One region of the Streptomyces sp. NPDC007808 genome, then DNA from elsewhere that is predicted to be linked to it. Evidence: riboswitches for the same ligand, from Rfam matches in the RefSeq annotation. Region 1 holds a riboswitch; the other holds the start of a gene.

Evidence for each region. A riboswitch is a leader RNA that binds a small molecule or an ion and turns the genes downstream of it on or off. The one in region 1 is predicted to bind S-adenosylmethionine.
Region 2: linked by a shared signal. The riboswitch ahead of thrC (threonine synthase) and the one ahead of ACFYNL_RS07055 (aminotransferase class V-fold PLP-dependent enzyme) in region 1 are both predicted to bind S-adenosylmethionine.

The regions. Positions count from the first base shown of each region.
Region 1 covers NZ_JBIAEQ010000002.1:176,960-186,913, forward strand. The annotation lists gene ACFYNL_RS07025 (NlpC/P60 family protein) at 1-361, opposite strand, end outside; gene ACFYNL_RS07030 (NlpC/P60 family protein) at 589-1,623, opposite strand; gene ACFYNL_RS07035 (NYN domain-containing protein) at 1,835-3,178, opposite strand; gene ACFYNL_RS07040 (hypothetical protein) at 3,218-3,457, opposite strand; gene ACFYNL_RS07045 (rhomboid family intramembrane serine protease) at 3,624-4,382, shown strand; gene ACFYNL_RS07050 (Lrp/AsnC family transcriptional regulator) at 4,379-4,660, shown strand; gene ACFYNL_RS07055 (aminotransferase class V-fold PLP-dependent enzyme) at 4,920-6,287, opposite strand; SAM riboswitch class IV at 6,458-6,574, opposite strand; gene trpD (anthranilate phosphoribosyltransferase) at 6,649-7,713, opposite strand; gene ACFYNL_RS07065 (cytochrome bc complex cytochrome b subunit) at 7,855-9,492, opposite strand; gene ACFYNL_RS07070 (Rieske 2Fe-2S domain-containing protein) at 9,489-9,954, opposite strand, start outside.
Region 2 covers NZ_JBIAEQ010000007.1:150,369-160,322, forward strand. The annotation lists gene ACFYNL_RS26185 (DUF3263 domain-containing protein) at 1-20, shown strand, start outside; gene otsB (trehalose-phosphatase) at 66-911, shown strand; gene ACFYNL_RS26195 (trehalose-6-phosphate synthase) at 899-2,332, opposite strand; gene ACFYNL_RS26200 (glucosyl-3-phosphoglycerate synthase) at 2,417-3,361, opposite strand; SAM riboswitch class I at 3,493-3,648, shown strand; gene thrC (threonine synthase) at 3,667-4,953, shown strand; gene ACFYNL_RS26210 (MoaD/ThiS family protein) at 4,950-5,225, shown strand; gene ACFYNL_RS26215 (cold-shock protein) at 5,678-5,884, shown strand; gene groL (chaperonin GroEL) at 6,268-7,890, shown strand; gene ACFYNL_RS26225 (NADH:flavin oxidoreductase) at 8,091-9,218, shown strand; gene ACFYNL_RS26230 (hypothetical protein) at 9,374-9,949, opposite strand.

The sequences.
Region 1 (9,954 bases):
GGTCCTCGGAGAGCAGCAGGGAGAGGGAGGGGTCGATGCCGCCGGACCGGTACTGGGCGCCGGCCAGCGAACCGAGAGCGTCCCGCTTGGAGTTGATGCTCTGCTGCTGCCGGGCGATCCGGTCCTGGGCGTCGTTCACCTCCGCGCGGAGTTTGTCGGCGCGCTCGTCGGCCTTGTTGTAGGCCTCGGTCGCCTTCTCCGCCTCCTCGTAGAGGCGGTCCACCTTGGCGCGGGTGTCGTCGTGCGGCGTGGCCGTGGCCGGTACGACCCCGAGGGCCGTGGCGGCGGCTGACATGACACAGAGCGCTGCACCGGCGCCACGGTCGAACCCGGACGATGCAAGGCGGCGATGGGACCCCACGGGAAGCCGCTCTCCTTCCGCTGGCGACAAGGACCTTCCCCGGCGACGGGGAAACGCGGCAGACAGTAGCTCCGTGCGGTGGCACCGACCAACGACCGCGCCGGGCACGCACAGTGACGCCCCGCCTATGACGCAGGTCATGGGCGGGGCGTGGGGTCAGTCGGGGGTGCCGTAATTCCCTCGTTCGGGCGGCACGTCGAGTTGATCTTGCGGCCGTGCGGCGGGGGTCAGATACGGACGCCGAACTGGAACGGCATGTTGTTGATCGACTCGTAGCGCACGACCGTGCCGGTGCGGGGAGCGTGCAGCACCTGGCCGTTGCCCGCGTAGAAGCCGACGTGGTGCAGGTCGCCGTAGAAGATGACCAGGTCGCCGACCTTGAGCTCGGACTGGCTGTAGATCCGCGTCCCGGCGTTGGCCTGGGCCTGCGAGGTGCGCGGGATGGAGACGCCGGCCTGGGCGAACGCCCAGGAGGTCAGGCCCGAGCAGTCGAAGGAGGACGGGCCGGTGGCGCCGTAGACGTAGGGCGAGCCGATCTTGCTCTGGGCGGCCTGGAAGGCGGCCATGGCCCGGCCGGAGGCGGAGCCTGTGTCGCCCAGGTCCACGCGGTCGGCGGCGGACCGGCTGGCGCGCTCCTCCTCGGCGGCCAGGGCGGCCTTCTCCGCGGCGGTCAGGCTGTTGAGGAGCCTTTGGGCCTCGGCGAGCTTGCCCTGGACTTCCTTCTTCTTCTTGCCCAGCTCGGTGCGGGTGGAGGAGAGGTCCTTGAGCTTGTCGGCGGCCTCGGCACGCTGCTGGGCGAGTTCGCGCTGCTTCGCCTGGATCTTCTTCAGCGAGTCGACCTGCTGGGCGCTGAGCTGGTCGGCGGTGGACGCCTTGTCCAGGTAGTCGTCCGGGTTCGACGACAGGAAGAGCTGGAGGGAGGAGTCGATGCTGCCCGTGCGGTACTGGGCGGCGGCCGCGAGGCCCATCGCGTCGCGCAGCTCGTTGAGCTCCTCCTGGCCGCGGGCGACGTTGTCCTGGATGGTGGAGATCTCCTTCTGGAGCTTCTCCTGCTTCTCCTTGGCCCCGTTGAACTTCTCGGTGGCCTGCTCGGCCTGCTCGTAGAGCTTGTCGACCTTTGCCTTGACCTCGTCCTTGCTCGGCTTCTCGCTGGGGGCCGCGTTGGCGGCCTGCGAACTGATGGCCACGGCGGCAGCGGCGGCGGTGGTCAGCACAGTCACACGTGCTCGGCTCGGCTGCTTGGGTCGACGGTGGGACGCCACGGAGGTGAAACCCTTCTTGTGAGTGATCACCCGCTCGGAGGTACGACGCCAGACCCTAGTGACCCTCTTGTGATCAGATCAAATCCTCACACGATTTTTCTCGTCACACACTGCATTCTTTACACACAACTCACATGGAGTGAGGCCCGCCTGACCCTACGTTGCGCGACAGTCCCCTCAATTCGGGCATCGCGCACGCAGGTTGGCGCTTTCAGGACAGTCGCTTGAGAAGCACCGCAGAAGCCACCGGCCGCGCTCCCGCCCGGGCCACCCCGTCGGCCACCTCGCGGTCGGTCGAGGCGACGATGACCGGACGCCCCGGCGGCTCGGCGCGCACCAGCTGGCGGATCAACTCGTCGGCGGTCACTCCGGGCTTGGAGAACAGCACCCGCACCCCGCGCGGCGGGGCCAGGAGCACCGGCGCGACCAGCTCGGCACCGTCGAAGACACAGGTCACCTCGGCGCCGGTCTGCGCGGCGAGCTGCGAGAGCTGGCCGAGCAGCCGCAACCGCTGCTTCTCCAGGGGCATCTGGGGATAGCCGGTCTTGGTGACGTTGTACCCGTCGACCACGAGATGCGCCTGCGGCAGGGCGAGCAACTGGTCGAGGATCGCGGGGTCGTTCTCGGACAACGCCCGCGCGGCGATGTCCTTCGGGGTCATTCGTCCCGGTTCGACCGCGTCCACGGTCTCGGCGGGGCGCACGGAGACCGGCGGCAACGCCAGTTCACGGCGCAGCCCTTGGGTGGCGTCCAGAAGGGTGTCGAGGAGCAACCGGACGCGCATGTCCTCGACACTGCGCCCCTCGCGCGCTGCTTTGCGCGTGGCCTCCAGGGCGGCCTCGGCCTCCGCGAGCCGCGCCTTGAGCCGCCGGCTCTCGCTCTCGGCCGCGGAGATCTGGGTATGCCCTTCGGTCCGCACCGCCTCGATCTCGCCCTGGGCCTTGCGCAGGGCGGCCTCGCCGCGCTTGACGTCGCTGAGGGCGGAGCGCAGCTTCCGGTGCAGCGATTCCGCTTCTTTCCTGGCCGCCTCAAGCTCGGTCCGCAGCCGCTCGGTCTCGTGCCGGGTGTGCTCGCGGGCGTGGGCGAGTTCCTCGCGCAGCCGCTCCAGTTCGGCGCGGCTCTCCTCGTCGGCGCGCTCGGCGTCGGCCCGCTGGGCCTCCTCGCCGGCCGCGGTGACCAGTTTGACCCAGCCGGCGGGCCGCAGAACATAGGCCGCGGCCGCCACGTCGAGCGGGTCCGCGGCCGCAGGCGCCGAGCCGGATTCCAGGGCGCCGGAGAGCTCCGGCTGGGCCTCTCTGAACTTCTCCCCGATGCGCTGCCGGAACAGCGGATCGGTCTCCAGCGCCGCCGCCATGGCGTTGCCTGCGAACTTGGCCCGCCGGTTCGGGGCGAACCGGGCGTACTGCCGCAGCTGTGCGGGCAGTTCACCTACGGTCAGCCCGCCGAACCCGTCGGACACGATCTGCACGACCTTGCGCCGTACACCGTCGGGCAGCGGACGGTCGAGCACCTCAGCGGCGCCGTCGCCCGGCCCCCCGCCTTGTGTCTCCACCATCCGTCACACCCCAGTTTCTGTGCGGGCCCTCCCCCATCGTCAGGAGCCGGCGCCCGGCCTGTCCACGAGTTCCACCTTGTCCACGGCGTTGCACCAGCGGCAGCGCACCGACTCGATCGTCTCGCTGAGCACCTCGCGCTCCTCGACCTTGGGCTCGCCGGCCAGATCGAGGTGGACGTACTCGACGACCCTGGACGAGCGCGTCACGTCGAAGCGCGTGAGGTTGCCGCAGAGAGTGCAGCGCCACCGCGTGGTGGCGGTCGGCAGGGGAACCGTCATCGTGAGCGTGCTCTTTCCTTCTAGGTCTTCTATTGTCCGCGACGCCCCGGACTCACCGGTGCGTGTGGCTCGTAACCCTACGGCCTGGCGGGTACCCGCCGCCCGTCCGTCCCGGGCGGCGAGGCGGTCTGTGCGCCTGCGTCCCGTTACGTCATGCTCTGTATTCATGATCGGCAACTGGAGCGTGGCGCGTTTCGGAGTTCGGTTCGGCAGGGCCGGCCGAACGGTACTGCGGTCGCCGGCGCCGGTGACGTACGGGCTCATCACCGTGTGCTGCCTGATCTTCCTGATCGGGCCGGCGGCGGGGCTGAATCCGGGGTACGGCGTCGGCGACGGGCTGCTCGCGGCGCAGCGGGCCTACTTCCACCGCTGGGGCGTGGTGCCCGCAGAGCTCTTCGAGGGCGCGCCCCGGGCCGCCCTCACCCCCGCCACGGCCCTGTTCGTCCACGGAAGCTGGGTGCACCTGCTCGGCAACATGCTCTTCCTCTACGTCTTCGGGGTGATGGCGGAGGAACGGATGGGCCGCCTCCAGTTCACGCTCTTCTACCTCGGCTGCGGCTACCTGGCCCTGCTGGGCTACGCGGCCGCCAACGACGACTCCACGCAGTCCCTGGTCGGCGCGTCCGGGGCGATCTCAGCGGTCCTCGGCGCGTTCCTGTTCCTCTTCCCCGCGGCACGCGTCACAAGCCTGCTGCCCTTCCTGCTCTTCCTGCCGCTGCGCTTCCCGGCGTGGGTCGTGCTGCCCTTCTGGGCGGCCCTGCAGTGGGTGGCGGCGGGGCGTGCGGACCAGGGGCCCGGGGTGGCGTATCTGGCGCACCTGGTCGGGTTCGGGGTGGGGTTCGGTTACGCGTGGGCCCGATTCGGCCGTACGACTAAAGTGAGTGCCGCCCCTGCTCCGGCCCCCGAGGGAGAGAACCAGCCGTGATCACCGCGATCGTCCTCATCAAGACCAGCGTGGACCGGATTCCCGAGATCGCGGAGTCGATCGCCGCGCTGGAGAACGTCAGCGAGGTCTTCTCGGTCACCGGGACCTACGACCTGATCGCCATGGTGCGGGTGAAGCAGCACGAGGACCTCGCCGAGGTCATCCCCGGCCGGATCAGCAAGATCCCCGGTGTGGAGGGGACGGACACGCACGTGGCCTTCCGCACCTACTCGCAGCACGACCTGGAGGCCGCCTTCGCCATCGGCCTGGACAGCTGACGGCAGCCGGGGCGCCCGGGCCCCGCACTCCCGGCCGAAGAGTGCCTGGTGATCACCGCCGAGGGCACCCTGGCCCACCGGACGCCCCGCGGCAGGGTGCCGACCTGCGCGGCCCCGCGTGCCGAGCTCCCCGGCCGTCCGGTGCCGGCCCCGGCGGGCACGCCCGGCGAGGGCACGCAGGAGGTGCCGGGCGTGGAGCCCGCCGCGGCATGCTGTCCGCGGAGCCGGGCACGCACGCCAGGGCGTCCGATCCGCAGGCTCACGCCGACGTGTCGGGCACGCAACGCCCGTCCTCCGTACGGTAGTTCCACTTCGCCCCGTCCGCGACGAGCTCCTTCACGGCCCGTACGAACCGCTCCACGTGCTCGTCCGGCGTACCCGCGCCGAAGCTCACGCGGACGGCGTTGAGGGACTTCTCACCCGGGGCCGCCTCGGGCGCGCCGCACTCCCCCTGCGTCTGCGGGTCACTGCCGAGCAGCGTGCGGACGAGAGGGTGGGCGCAGAACAGGCCGTCCCGCACCCCGATGCCGTACTCGGCGGAGAGCGCGGCGGCGAAGTGCGAGCTGTTCCAGCCGGCGACCACGAAGGAGATCACGCCGACGCGCGGGGCGTCGTCGCCGAAGAGGGACAGGACCCGGACCTCCGGGACCTCGGCGAGGCCCGCGCGGACCTTCTCGATCAGGAACCGCTCGCGGGCGACCAGCTCGTCGAAACCGGCCTCGGTGAGGGCCCTGCAGGCGGAGGCGATGGAGTAGGCGCCGATGACGTTCGGGGAGCCGGCCTCGTGCCGGGCGGCACTGTCGTGCCACTGCACGTCGACTGCGCCGTCCGCGCGCCGGGTGACCGTGCGGCTGGCACCGCCGCCCGCGAGGTACGGCTCGGCCTCGCGCAGCCAGTCGGCGCGCCCGGCCAGGACGCCGGACCCGAACGGCGCGTACAGCTTGTGACCGGAGAAGGCGACCCAGTCGACGTCCAGATCACGCACGCTCACCGGGTGGTGCGGGGCGAGTTGGGCGGCGTCGAGCACGATCCGGGCACCGTGCGCGTGCGCCGCCGCCGCCAACTCCCGTACCGGCCACAGCTCACCGGTGACGTTCGAGGCGCCGGTGACGCAGACCAGGGCCGGGCCGTACGGGTCGCGGTCGGCTAGGGCGCGCTCCAGGGTCTCCACGGCCTGGCGCGGAGTGCGGGGCGCGTCGAGGTAGGTGACGAGGGCGCCGCGCCAGGGCAGCAGCGCGGCGTGGTGCTCGGTCTCGAAGACGAACACCTGGCAGTCGGCGGGGACGGCGGCGGCGAGGAGGTTGAGCGAGTCGGTGGTGGACCGGGTGAACACGACCTGGTCGGTGTCCCGGCAGTCGAGGAACTCGCCGACCGTGCGCCGGGCGTTCTCGAAGAGGTCGGTGGACAGCTGGGAGAGGTACCCGGCGCCCCGGTGGACGCTGCCGTAGTACGGCGCGTAGGCGGCGACATCGTCCCAGACGCGCTGGAGGGCGGGCGCGCTGGCGGCGTAGTCGAGCGCCGCGTAGGTGACCTCGCCGCCGGTGACGAGCGGGACGGTGACATCCCTGCCGAGAACAGGCAGCGGGGCACAAACGGACTGGGCGGCGGCAACGGTGGAGACGGACATGGCGCAACTCCCGTGAAGGCAGACGAGATTCGCCGCGGAACCCGCAGGGCTCGACGCGGTGAAGGAAAAGGGAACGAAAAAGGAACGCGGAGGCGGGGCTCTGCGGCCCTATCGCATTCGCTTGCTCACGGAAGGCTCCTCGACGACCAGGACCCCTGGCTGATCGAAGGGGTCCGCGCTTGCCGCAGACCTCGCTGCCTGCGGCCTGGTCTTCACCCGGGGCACCCCGCCACGGACGGAGGGTTGCCGGACAGTCGGCCGGGGCCTCATGACTGTCACTCATGACCTGAACAGGAACGTACGTGAAGTGATCGATGTCCCGCAACCCGTGTCCGGATCGCGGGACATCCCCCGAGCCCCGCTACGCGTTGCTGGCGGCCACCCAGCGCTCCAGCGTCCGCTTCGCCGCCCCGGAGTCGATCGACTCCGCCGCCCTCGCCATCCCGAGCCGGATCTGCTCGGCGAGCGGAGCGTCCGTCGGCTCCGACGCCACCAGCGCCGCGGCCGAGTTGAGCAGGACGGCGTCCCGCACCGGACCGGGCTCGCCGTCCAGGAGGCGGCGGGCGACCTCCGCGTTGTACGACGCGTCCGCGCCCCGCAGCGCCTCCACGGGCACCAGCTCGATACCGACCTCGCGCGGGTCGAACGCCTCCTCGGTCACCTTGCCGTCGCGCACCACCCACACCCGTGACGTGGCCGTCGTCGTCAGCTCGTCGAGGCCGTCGTCGCCGCGGAAGACCAGCGCGGACGAGCCGCGCTCGGCCAGAACGCCGGCGATGAGCCCCGCCATCCGGGTGTCGAAGCAGCCGACGGCGGAGGCGGTGACCCGGGCGGGGTTGGTCAGCGGGCCGAGCAGGTTGAACGAGGTCGGGATGCCCAGGTCCCGCCGTACGCCACCGACGAACCGCATGGAGGGGTGGAACTTCGCCGCGAAGCAGAAGGTGATCCCGGCCTCCTCCACCACCCTGGCCACGCCCTCCGGCGCCAGGTCCAGGTTGATGCCGAGCTTCTCCAGCACGTCGGACGAGCCGCTCGCCGAGGACGACGCCCGGTTGCCGTGCTTGACGACCTTCGCCCCGGCGCCCGCGATCACGATGGCGGACATGGTCGAGATGTTGACCGTCTTGGCCCGGTCCCCGCCGGTGCCGACGATGTCCACGGCCGGGCCGGGGATGTGCAGCGGCTGCGCGTGGGCGTACATCGCCTCGACGAGGCCGTTGACCTCCTCGACCGTCTCGCCCTTGGCCCGCAGCGCCACCATGAATCCGGCGATCTGCGCGTCCGAGGCCTCACCGCTCATGAAGCGGTCCATCGCCCAGGCCGTGTCGCCGGCGCTCAGGTCCTGTCCACCGAGCAGCGCGCTCAGCACCTCGGGCCAGGAACGGCCCGCCGCGGTGTCGCCTCCAGCGGGGGTCACAGCGCTCATAAGCCGCTCCAGGGTCAGTTGTGGTGTCCCGGCCCCCGGGACACGAGTCTCGACGAGGTCCACCCTATCCAGCCGCGGGACACGGAGAAGGGCCCCGTCCGAAGACCGGACGGGGCCCTTCTGCCGTGGCGTGCGCAGCGATCAGTGGTGGCCGTGGCCGCTCGTGATCTCCTTGTACTCCTCGACGGTCGGCTTGGGAATCTGACCGTCCTCGCCGAAGTACGACTCGCTGAGCTTGGCGCGCAGCTTCTCCGAGCCCTTCACCTTGCGCTCGACGCCGTTCTCGTCGACCGTCGGGCCGATTTCGAGCGGCTTGTACTGCTCGTGCGCGGTGAGGGTGTGCAGCGCGTCCTGGCTGAGCGGCTCGTGCACCTCGATGAACTCACCGTGCGGCAGGCGCTTGATGATGCCGGACTCGCGACCGTGCAGCACCTTGTCCTTGTCCCGGCGCTGCAGGCCGAGGCAGATCCGCTTGGTGACGACGAAGGCGATGACCGGTCCGACGAAGAACCCGATGCGGACGAACCAGGTGACCGCGTTGATCGACAGGTGGAAGTGGGTGGCGATGATGTCGTTGCCACCACCGATCAGCATGATCATGTACCCGGTGACCCAGGCGACACCGAAGGCCGTACGGGTCGGGGCGTTGCGCGGGCGGTCGAGCAGGTGGTGCTCGCGCTTGTCACCGGTGACCCAGGACTCGATGAACGGGTAGAGGGCGATCACGGCGAGGAAGAGACCGAACAGCACCAGCGGGACGAAGACGCCCAGGACGAGCGTGTGACCCCAGAAGTTGATCTCCCAGCCCGGCATGGCGCGGACGAGACCCTCGGCGAAGCCCATGTACCAGTCGGGCTGGGCGCCCGTGGACACGTAGTCGGGCCGGTAGGGGCCCAGGGCCCAGATCGGGTTGACGGACGCGATGCCGGCGATGAGCGCGATGACACCGAAGACCAGGAAGAAGAAGCCTCCGGCCTTGGCCATGTAGACCGGCAGCAGCGGCATGCCGACGACGTTCTTGTTGCTCTTGCCGGGACCCGCGAACTGCGTGTGCTTGTGGTAGAAGACCAGGATCAGGTGGCCGACCACCAGACCGAGCATGATGCCCGGCAGCAGCAGGATGTGGATCGAGTAGAAGCGGGCCACGAAGTCGGTGCCCGGGAACTCGCCGCCGAACAGGAACATCGAGATGTACGTACCGACGATCGGCACGGACAGGATGGCGCCCTGGGTGAAGCGGACACCGGTGCCGGAGAGCAGGTCGTCCGGGAGCGAGTAACCGGTGAAACCGGTGAACATGCCCAGGACGAACAGCAGGAAGCCGAACAGCCAGTTGATCTCACGCGGCTTGCGGAACGCGCCGGTGAAGAAGACGCGCATCATGTGCACGAACATGCCGGCGAGGAAGATGATCGCCGCCCAGTGGTGGATCTGCCGGATGAGCAGACCACCGCGCACGTCGAAGGAGATGTGCAGGGTCGAGCTGAACGCCTCACTCATCAGCTGTCCCTGGAGCGGGACGTAACTGCCGTGGTACTCCACCTCGTTCATCGACGGGTGGAAGAACAGCGTCAGGTACACACCCGTGAGGATGATGATGATGAAGCTGTAGAGGCAGACCTCACCCAACATGAACGACCAGTGGTCGGGGAAGATCTTGCGCATGTTGGCCTTGGCCAGGGAGTAGATCCCGAGCCGGCCGTCCGCCCAGTCGGCGACGCGCTCGCCGGCCGGTGCCTTCCCGCGCGAGCGGGACTCTGTCTTCTCGGTGGTGCTCATCCGCGCTCCCAGAATGCAGGACCGACGGGCTCTTCGAAGTCGCCGAGCGCCTCGAGGTAGCCCTCGTCGTTCACGCCGATGCGCAGCTGCGGCAGGGCGTGACCGGCCGGGCCGAAGATCACTCGGGCACCGTCGGAGAGGTCGAAGGTGGACTGGTGGCAGGGGCAGAGCACGTGGTGCGTCTGCTGCTCGTACAGGGAGATCGGGCAACCGACGTGGGTGCAGATCTTCGAGTACGCGACGATGCCCTCGTGCGACCATTCGAGCTCGCGCTTGTCCTTGATGTCGTCGGGCTGGAGCCGGACGATCATCAGGGCGGCCTTGGCGATCTCGTTCTGGAAGCCGTGGTCGTGCTCCTCCAGGCCCTCCGGCTTGGCGAAGGTGAGGGAGCCGGCCGCGACGTCCGAGGGACGCAGCGGCTCGTTGGTGTTCATGTTGACGAGCAGCTTGCCCTTGGACCAC
Region 2 (9,954 bases), on a different contig from region 1:
CGCGGCGGGCGGAGCGCTGAGGGCGGCCACGCGTACACCGGGCCCAGCCTGGATAGGGTCGCCGTATGGGCAGTCACAAGGAATCTCTGCCGGTACCCGTGACCCCGCGGGGGCGTGACGGGCTGGACGCCATCCTCGCGAGGCCCGCAGGCACGCTGGTGGCGCTGGACTTCGACGGGACGCTCGCGGCGATCGTGGCGGACCCGGAGCGGGCTCGCGCCCACCCCGACGCCGTGCCCGCGCTCGTCGCGCTCGCGCCGAAGGTGGCCGCCGTGGCGGTGATCACCGGCCGTCCGGCCGAGGTGGCCGTGCGGTACGGCGGCTTCGCGGGCGTCGCGGGGCTGGAGCACCTCGTCGTACTCGGGCACTACGGAGCCGAACGCTGGGACGCCGTCAGCGGTGAGGTCACCGCCCCCGACCCGCACCCCGGCGTCGCGGCCGTCCGCGACGAACTGCCGCGGGTCCTGGAGCGCACCGGCGCGGGCACCGGCACGTGGATCGAGGACAAGGGGCACGCAGTCGCCGTGCACACCCGCCGCGCGGCCGACCCGCAGGGCACCTTCGAGGCCCTGCGTGAACCCCTCCACGACCTCGCCGCCCGAAGCGGCCTCGTCGTCGAGCCGGGGCGGATGGTCCTCGAACTGCGCCCGCCCGGCATGGACAAAGGCAGGGCACTGAGCGAGTACGTCCGCGAACTGGGCGCCGGGTCCGTCCTGTACGCCGGGGACGACCTCGGGGACCTTCCCGCGTACGCCGCCGTCGACGAACTCCGCTCCGACGGCGTCCCGGGCCTGCTGGTGTGCAGCGGCAGCGAGGAGGTCACCGAGCTCTCCAAGCGGGCGGACCTCGTGGTCGACGGCCCGGAGGGCGTCGTACGGCTGCTGCGGCAGATCGCCGATCAGGCGGACTGACCGGCGTCGCCCTCCTCCAGCGCGTGCAGCTGGTCCAGGAACCACTGGGCCGGGGGGAGGGCGGTCGCCGACGCGGCCAGCCGCTTGGAGCGCTCCGCCCGCTCCTCCGGTCCCATGGACAGCGCCTCGTGCAGGGCCCGCGCCGTGCCGACGACGTCGTACGGGTTCACGGCGATCGCGTCCTCGCCCAGCTCCTCGAAGGCACCGGCCTCCCGCGACAGCACCAGCGCGCATCCCTCGTCGGAGACGACCGGCACCTCCTTCGCGACCAGGTTCATGCCGTCCCGGATGGGGTTGACCAGCGCCACGTCCGCCAGCCGGTACGCCGCCAGCGAGCGCGCGAAGTCGTCCTCGACATGCAGCACCACCGGCGTCCAACCCGGTGTTCCGTACCGGGAGTTGATCTCCTCGGCGAGCCGCTGCACCTCGGCCGTGTAGTCCCGGTACACCGCCAGGTCCTGCCGCGAGGGGTAGGCGAAGGCCACGTGCGTCACCCGCTCGCGCCACTCGGGGTGGTCGTCGAGCAGCTGCCGGTACGCCAGCAGGCCCCGAGCGATGTTCTTGGACAGCTCGGTCCGGTCGACCCGCACGATCGTCCGGCGGGCGCTCCCGTCGGGTGCCGCACCGATCTCGCCCTTCAGCGCCGTCATCCGCTCGACGACGTCGGCCTCACGGGAACGTGCCCTCAGGAAGTCCGCGTCCGCCCCCAGCCCGTGCACCCCGACCCGGGTGCCGCCGAGCCCTCCGGCGAACCGGTCGCAGCACGCCTCGAACGCGTCCGCCCACCGCCGGGTGAGGAAGCCCAGCCGGTCCGCGCCGAGCATGCCGCGCAGCACCTGCCCGGCCACGTCGTCCGGCAGCATCCGGAAGTACTCCGGCGGTGCCCAGGGCGTGTGCGAGAAGTGGCCGATCCTGAGGTCCGGGCGCAGCTCGCGGAGCATGCCCGGCACCAGGGTCAGGTGGTAGTCCTGCACGACCACCGCGGCACCCGGCGCCGCCTCCTCGGCCAGCGCCTCGGCGAACGCCCGGTTGTAGGTCTCGTACGACGCCCACCGGCGCCGGAACTCCGCGTCGAAGACCGGTTCCAGAGGCGTCTGGTAGAGCATGTGGTGCACGAACCACAGCACCGAGTTCGCGATGCCGTTGTACGCGTCGGAGTGCACCTCGGCAGGGATGTCGAGCATCCGCACGCCGCCCCGGCCCGCCCCCGCGACTCCGCGCCGGACCGCCTCCCGGTCGCCGTCGGAGAGCGCGGAGCACACCCACAGCGCGTCCGCGTCCGAGCCGATCGCGGACAGCCCCGAGACCAGCCCGCCGCCGCCGCGCTTGGCGTTCAGCGAACCGTCCGCGGCCACCGTGTACGAAACCGGGCCGCGGTTCGACGCGACCAGCACTTTTGCAGCACCCTGCGTGGAAGCCATACGCCTCAACCTAGCCCGGCACGGAAACGCTCAAACGTGCGGTTCCACTCAGTGGCGGGCCTGTATACGGCCCGTGTGCGACACCTACGCGACCCGCCGCGCCGCGTACTCGGCGATCTCCACCATGGGCGGCCGCTCCTCGGTGTCCACGGAGTACGTGCGCGGCTCGAACCCGTCCTCACCGCGCTCGAACTGGGTCAGGCAGGGACGTACGAGATGCCCGCGGGCCAGCCGCAGCTGGGCCGTGCGGTAGATCGCCGCGGACATGCGGCCCAGGGCCTGTCCGTCCTGGTGGCGGTGCTTGCGCACACCCACGTCCACCTGGGCCAGGGCGTCCAGGCCCACCAGGTGCAGGGCGTCGACCAGCATGCCCAGCTCCACGCCGTACCCGACCGGGAACGGCAGCTGCTCCAGCAGCGAGCGGCGGGCCGCGTACTCGCCGCCCAGCGGCTGCACGAAACCGGCCAGCTGCGGCCAGTGCATGTTCAGCAGCGGGCGTGCCATCAGCTCGGTGACCCGGCCGCCCTGTCCGGCCGCGGCGCCCAGGGGGCGGTCGTACATCGCCTTGACCAGGTCGACGCCCGGCTCGGTGAGCAGCGGGCCCACGATGCCGGAGACGAAGTCCGAGGAGAACTCCTTCAGGTCGGCGTCGATGAAGCAGATGACATCCCCACGGGTGACGAGCAGGGAGCGCCACAGGACCTCGCCCTTGCCGGGCACGGCCGGCAGGCGCGGCAGGATCTCGTCCCGGTGCACCACGGTCGCGCCGGCCGCCGCGGCCACCTCGGAGGTGCGGTCGGTGGACCCGGAGTCGACGACGACGATCTCGTCGACCAGCGGAATCTGCCGTATCAGGTCGTGTCGGATGATCGCGACGATGTCGCCGACGGTCTCCTCCTCGTTGAGCGCCGGCAGCACGACGGAGACCGACTGGCCCGAACGCTGCTTGGCGGCCAGTACGTGGTGCAGCGGGCGGTCGGACACGGACCAGGAGCGGGTGCTCAGCCAGCGCTCGACTTCTTCCAGCACGGTCGGCTGCTCCTCACTGTTGTCTCGCGGTTCGGACGACTATCTCAACTGTCCTGGCCGTCGGTTACAGTCTTGGACAACGCGGATGACCATCGCATGTCCAGGGTCGGCCGCGGTTCACAACCGCATACAGCTCATCCAGAGGGGCAGAGGGAAACGGCCCGATGAAGCCCCGGCAACCCTCCAGTCGGTACTCGTAGGTCACTGGCGACCACTTCGCGAGGCTCCCGGCTTGGGAAGGTGCCAAATCCGTCTCACGGCGAAGTGCGTCGTGAGGAAGATGAGGAGAAAGGGCCTCGCCTCACATGGCTGTGCAGACTGTTGCAAGCACCACGGAATCCACCGTAGACCTCGGTCCCGCCGCGGCGCTGTCCTGCCGCGAGTGCGGTCACCGGGTACCCCTCGGACCGGTCTTCGCGTGCGAGGAGTGTTTCGGCCCGCTGGAGATCGCGTACGACTTCTCGGCCTACGAAACCGAGGAGCTCCGCAGGCGGATCGAGGCGGGACCCGCGAACATCTGGCGCTACGCGCCCCTGCTGCCCGTCCCGGCGGACGTGGCGACCAAGCCGAACATCAACCCCGGCTGGACCCAGCTCGTCCAGGCCGACAATCTCGCGGCCGAACTCGGTGTCGAGGCCGGCAAGCTGTTCGTCAAGGACGACTCCGGCAACCCGACGCACTCCTTCAAGGACCGTGTCGTCGCCCAGGCCCTGGAGGCGGCCCGCGCCTTCGGCTTCACCACGCTCTCCTGCTCCTCCACCGGCAACCTGGCCGGTGCCGTCGGCGCCGCCGCCGCGCGCGCCGGCTTCCGCTCGTGCGTGTTCATCCCGCACGACCTGGAGCAGGGCAAGGTCGTCATGGCCGCCGTCTACGGCGGTGACCTCGTCGGCATCGAGGGCAACTACGACGACGTGAACCGGTTCTGCTCCGAGCTGATCGGCGACCCGGCCGGTGAGGGCTGGGGCTTCGTCAACGTCAACCTGCGGCCGTACTACGCCGAGGGCTCCAAGACCCTGGCGTACGAGATCTGCGAGCAGCTCGGCTGGCGGCTGCCCGACCAGATCGTGGTGCCGATCGCGTCCGGCTCGCAGCTCACGAAGATCGACAAGGGTCTTCAGGAGCTGATCAAGCTCGGGCTGGTCGAGGACCGGCCGTACAAGATCTTCGGGGCGCAGGCGGAGGGCTGCTCGCCGGTGTCGGCCGCCTTCAAGGCCGGCCACGACGTGGTCCGCCCCCAGAAGCCGAACACCATCGCCAAGTCCCTCGCGATCGGCAACCCGGCCGACGGTCCGTACGTCCTCGACATCGCGCGCCGCACGGGCGGTGCGGTGGAGGACGTGACCGACGAGCAGGTCGTCGACGCGATCAAGGTGCTCGCCCGGACCGAGGGCATCTTCGCGGAGACCGCTGGCGGGGTGACGGTGGGCGTCACGAAGAAGCTGATCGACAACGGTCTGCTCGACCCCGCCAAGACCACCGTCGTCCTCAACACCGGCGACGGCCTGAAGACCCTCGACGCGGTGGCCGGTACCGGCCTCACCGCCACCATCCGCCCGAACCTGGACTCCTTCCGAGAGGCTGGCCTCGCATGAGCGTGACCGTCCGCATCCCCACCATCCTGCGCACCTACACCGGCGGTCGGGCCGAGGTCTTTGCCGAGGGCACGAACCTCGGCGAGGTCATCGCCGACCTGGAGAAGAACCACACCGGGATCGCCGCTCGTGTTCTCGACGACCAGGGCAAGCTGCGCCGGTTCGTCAACGTGTACGTCAACGACGACGACGTGCGCTTCGAGCAGGGGCTGGAGACGGCCACCCCGGACGGAGCGGGCGTTTCCATCATCCCGGCCGTCGCCGGCGGCTGAACACGGCTGACCGAATGACCGATCATTACCTTCGGTAACCCCAATTACCGAGAGTTCATCGAATTGCCCCCACCGTGAGAGAAGCGGAGGGGGCAATTCTGTGTGGTTGAGCGAGGTACAGTTGGGGAACGCGCTGCCGATCCCTGAGTCGACAGCCCTGGATTTCTGCCGCATGCCCGACAAGAAGTAGCCAAACTGTGTGGGTTTTATGCGGCTTTTGTCATGTTTGCCGGGCCCGACTTGACCTGAAGTCAGAGGAATTGTCCCCACATTCCCGACCGGCCGTGCCCGGATTTCTCGTCCGATTGACCTGTTGCAGACGGCAGTTGGGCAGATACATTCAGCCGCGGTCGACGCGTTCCGGCGCACGCCCCCGACCGATGGGGGGTGAGGTCTGACCCGGATCCGCGAAGTGTGGATCTGTGCAAGGGCCAGTAATAGGGGAGTTAGGCATGGCTCAGGGCACCGTCAAGTGGTTCAACGCGGAGAAGGGGTACGGCTTCATCGCGGTCGACGGTGGTGCGGATGTTTTCGTCCACTACAGCGCGATCCAGATGGACGGGTACCGCACCCTGGAGGAAGGTCAGCGGGTCGATTTCGAGATCTCGCAGGGCCAGAAGGGGCCGCAGGCGGACATGGTCCGTCTGGCGACCAGCTGAAGCACGCGTCGACACTGCAGCGACGTTCTTCGAAGGGTCCGCACCTCCCGGGGTGCGGGCCCTTCGCCATGCCCGGGGTCCCTCGAAGCCCGTGTGCGCCGGGGCGTGCGCCCCGCCCGAACACCGAGAGCCGCTTGCACCCGTCCGTCACCCGACCGCCGCCCCTCAATGAGCGCCCGCTTCGCGAGCGCGCCTTGCACTCTCCTGGGTCGAGTGCTAATCATTGGCGTTAGCACTCTGAAGGTGAGAGTGACAACGAAGGACCGGGTCGGTGAGGCCCGCAAGCCGGGTGGGGCAAGGAACCACGAGGCAGGCAGGCCGTCCGTCGCGGGCGCGGGCGCGGTCCGAAGGAATCACCCCCAGTCCTGGAGGGACCACTTCACATGGCCAAGATCATCGCGTTCGACGAGGAGGCGCGGCGCGGCCTCGAGCGCGGCATGAACCAGCTCGCGGACGCCGTGAAGGTGACGCTCGGCCCCAAGGGTCGCAACGTCGTCCTCGAGAAGAAGTGGGGCGCCCCCACGATCACCAACGATGGTGTGTCCATCGCCAAGGAGATCGAGCTCGAGGACCCGTACGAGAAGATCGGCGCCGAGCTGGTCAAGGAAGTCGCCAAGAAGACGGACGACGTCGCCGGTGACGGTACGACCACCGCGACCGTTCTCGCCCAGGCCCTGGTCAAGGAAGGCCTGCGCAACGTAGCCGCCGGCGCCAACCCGATGGCCCTCAAGCGCGGTATCGAGAAGGCCGTCGAGGCCGTCTCCGCCGCCCTGCTGGAGCAGGCCAAGGATGTCGAGACCAAGGAGCAGATCGCCTCCACGGCCTCCATCTCCGCCGCCGACACCCAGATCGGCGAGCTCATCGCCGAGGCCATGGACAAGGTCGGCAAGGAAGGCGTCATCACCGTCGAGGAGTCCCAGACCTTCGGTCTGGAGCTGGAGCTCACCGAGGGTATGCGCTTCGACAAGGGCTACATCTCGGCGTACTTCGCCACCGACATGGAGCGTATGGAGGCCGTCCTCGACGACCCGTACATCCTGATCGCCAACTCCAAGATCTCCTCGGTCAAGGACCTGCTTCCGCTGCTTGAGAAGGTCATGCAGTCGGGTAAGCCGCTGCTGATCATCGCCGAGGACGTCGAGGGCGAGGCCCTGTCGACCCTGGTCGTCAACAAGATCCGCGGCACCTTCAAGTCCGTCGCCGTCAAGGCCCCGGGCTTCGGCGACCGCCGCAAGGCCATGCTCGGCGACATCGCCATCCTCACGGGCGGCGAGGTCATCTCCGAGGAGGTCGGCCTCAAGCTGGAGAACGCCACGCTCGACCTGCTGGGCAAGGCCCGCAAGGTCGTCATCACCAAGGACGAGACCACCATCGTCGACGGTGCCGGCTCCTCCGAGCAGGTCAACGGCCGGGTGAACCAGATCCGCGCCGAGATCGAGAACAGCGACTCGGACTACGACCGCGAGAAGCTGCAGGAGCGCCTGGCGAAGCTCGCCGGCGGCGTCGCGGTCATCAAGGCCGGTGCCGCCACCGAGGTGGAGCTCAAGGAGCGCAAGCACCGCATCGAGGACGCCGTGCGCAACGCCAAGGCGGCCGTCGAGGAGGGCATCGTCGCCGGTGGTGGCGTGGCCCTGCTGCAGGCCTCCCAGGTCTTCGAGAAGCTGGAGCTGGAGGGTGACGAGGCGACCGGCGCCAACGCCGTGAAGCTCGCGCTGGAGGCCCCGCTGAAGCAGATCGCCGTCAACGGTGGTCTTGAGGGCGGCGTCGTCGTGGAGAAGGTCCGCAACCTCGCCGTCGGTCACGGCCTGAACGCCGCGACCGGTGAGTACGTCGACATGATCGCCGAGGGCATCATCGACCCGGCGAAGGTGACCCGTTCCGCGCTGCAGAACGCCGCCTCCATCGCCGCGCTGTTCCTCACCACCGAGGCCGTCATCGCCGACAAGCCGGAGAAGGCCGCCGCGCCCGCCGGTGGCGGCATGCCGGGCGGTGACATGGACTTCTGATCCCTCGCGGATCGGGCTCGTCCTACCGAGGGCGGCACTCCCTGGAGACAGGGGGTGCCGCCCTCGGGCGTGTCCGGGGTCACGGCCGGAGGGGGTGGGACGGGGAATGCGGCGCCCGTACGATCAGTTGCTTAAGAGGCTGCAACAATGCAGGCGCACATACCTACCGGTTTGCAGACCCCACCCCCGAGGAGACCCGCGTGACCGTCACCGAGACCCCCGCCTCCCGTGCGGCCCAGATCCTGTCCCGGCCCGCCGTGATCAACGGTCTGACCGTGCCGAACCGCATCGCGATGGCCCCGATGACGCGCATGTTCTCGCCGGGCGGCGTTCCCGGCGAGGACGTGGTGTCGTACTACGCCCGCCGCGCCGCCGCCGGCGTCGGTCTGATCGTGACCGAGGGGACGTACGTCGGTCACGACTCGGCAGGGCAGAGCGACCGCGTCCCGCGGTTCCACGGTGAGGAGCAGCTCGCGGGCTGGGCGAAGGTCGCCGAGGCGGTGCACGCGGCGGGCGGCACGATCGTCCCGCAGCTGTGGCACATCGGCATGGTCCGCAAGCAGGGCCAGCCGCCTTTCGCGGACGCCCCCGCCGTCGGCCCCTCCGGTCTGCGCATCGGCGCGACCGAGCCCACGGGCAAGGTGATGACCCGGAGCGATCTGGACGACGTCATCGGCGCCTTCGCGCAGGCCGCCGCGGACGCCGAGCGCATCGGCTTCGACGGTGTCGAGCTCCACGGCGCCCACGGCTACCTGCTCGACCAGTTCCTGTGGGCGGGCACCAACCGCCGCACGGACCCGTACGGCGGCGACCCGGTGGCCCGTACGAAGTTCGCGGCGGAGATCGTGGCCGCCGTGCGGGAGAAGGTCTCCGCCTCCTTCCCCGTCATCTTCCGCTATTCGCAGTGGAAGCAGGAGGCCTACGACGCCCGTCTCGCCGAGACCCCCGAGGAACTGGAGGCCATCCTCACCCCGCTGGCCGCGGCCGGTGTCGACGCCTTCCACGCCTCCACCCGCCGCTACTGGATCCCGGAGTTCGACGGCTCCGACCTCAACCTGGCCGGCTGGACGAAGAAGCTGACCGGCAGGCCCGTCATCACGGTCGGCTCGGTCGGCCTGGACGGTGACTTCATCCAGGCCTTCGTGGGCGAGGGATCCGCGGTCAAGGGCATCGACGACCTCCTGGACCGCCTGGAGCGCGAGGAGTTCGACCTGGTGGCCGTCGGCCGTGCCCTGCTCCAGGACCCCGAGTGGGCGGCGAAGGTCCTCGGCGACCGCCTCGACGAGCTGAAGCCGTACGACGCGGCGGCGCTCAAGACGCTGAGCTGATCCCGGACACCCCGCGGTCGTCTGGGAGACGAGGGGTTCGTCGTCAGGGGGAGCCGGTCGTCCCGGGGCCGACGGGGGAGCCGGTCGCCCCCGGGCCGACGGCCGGGTCCGAGGCGCCGGCGGGCGCGGCGGCGAGGCCCTGGCCGGAAGGCCGCCTACAGGTTGCCCATCGGCTCGATGTCGACCCGCATCGGGGTGCCCCACACACGCAGCACCTCGTAGTCCGTGAACTCGTGCACGAGCCGGTACGCCATCGCGGGACGCGGTCCCCGGCGCTGGGCGGCGAGATAGAGCTCGGCCTCCCGGCGGTCCCGGCGCGGGGTGCCGCACAGCTGCCACTCCTGCCCGTTCCACAGCTCCGGCAGCCAGCGCTGCTGGGGCTGGGGGCGGTCACCCCGGACGCCGTAGCGGGAGGGGACGGGGTGCTCGGACGTGCGGGGTGCGGCGGGGGCGGGGCCGTTGAACTCGGAGCGGCGGGCGGCTCGGCGCCGGGTCTCGCACAGCAGGCACAGGTCGGGGGCGGCGGGGTCGACAGGGCCGGTGGGGTGCTCCGGGCAGCGTGTGCTGGGGGCGGCGCCGGCGACGCTCTCGTCGAGCAGGTCGAGGGCGCGGCGCAGGTCCGCCTTCACCTCGTGCAGCCTGGCGTCCGGGGTGGTGGCGGTGAGGGCCTCGCCGTGCTCGCCGAGGAGGCGGAGGGCGCGGCCCAGGGCGGTCAGCTGGGCGTGGTTCATGGGTG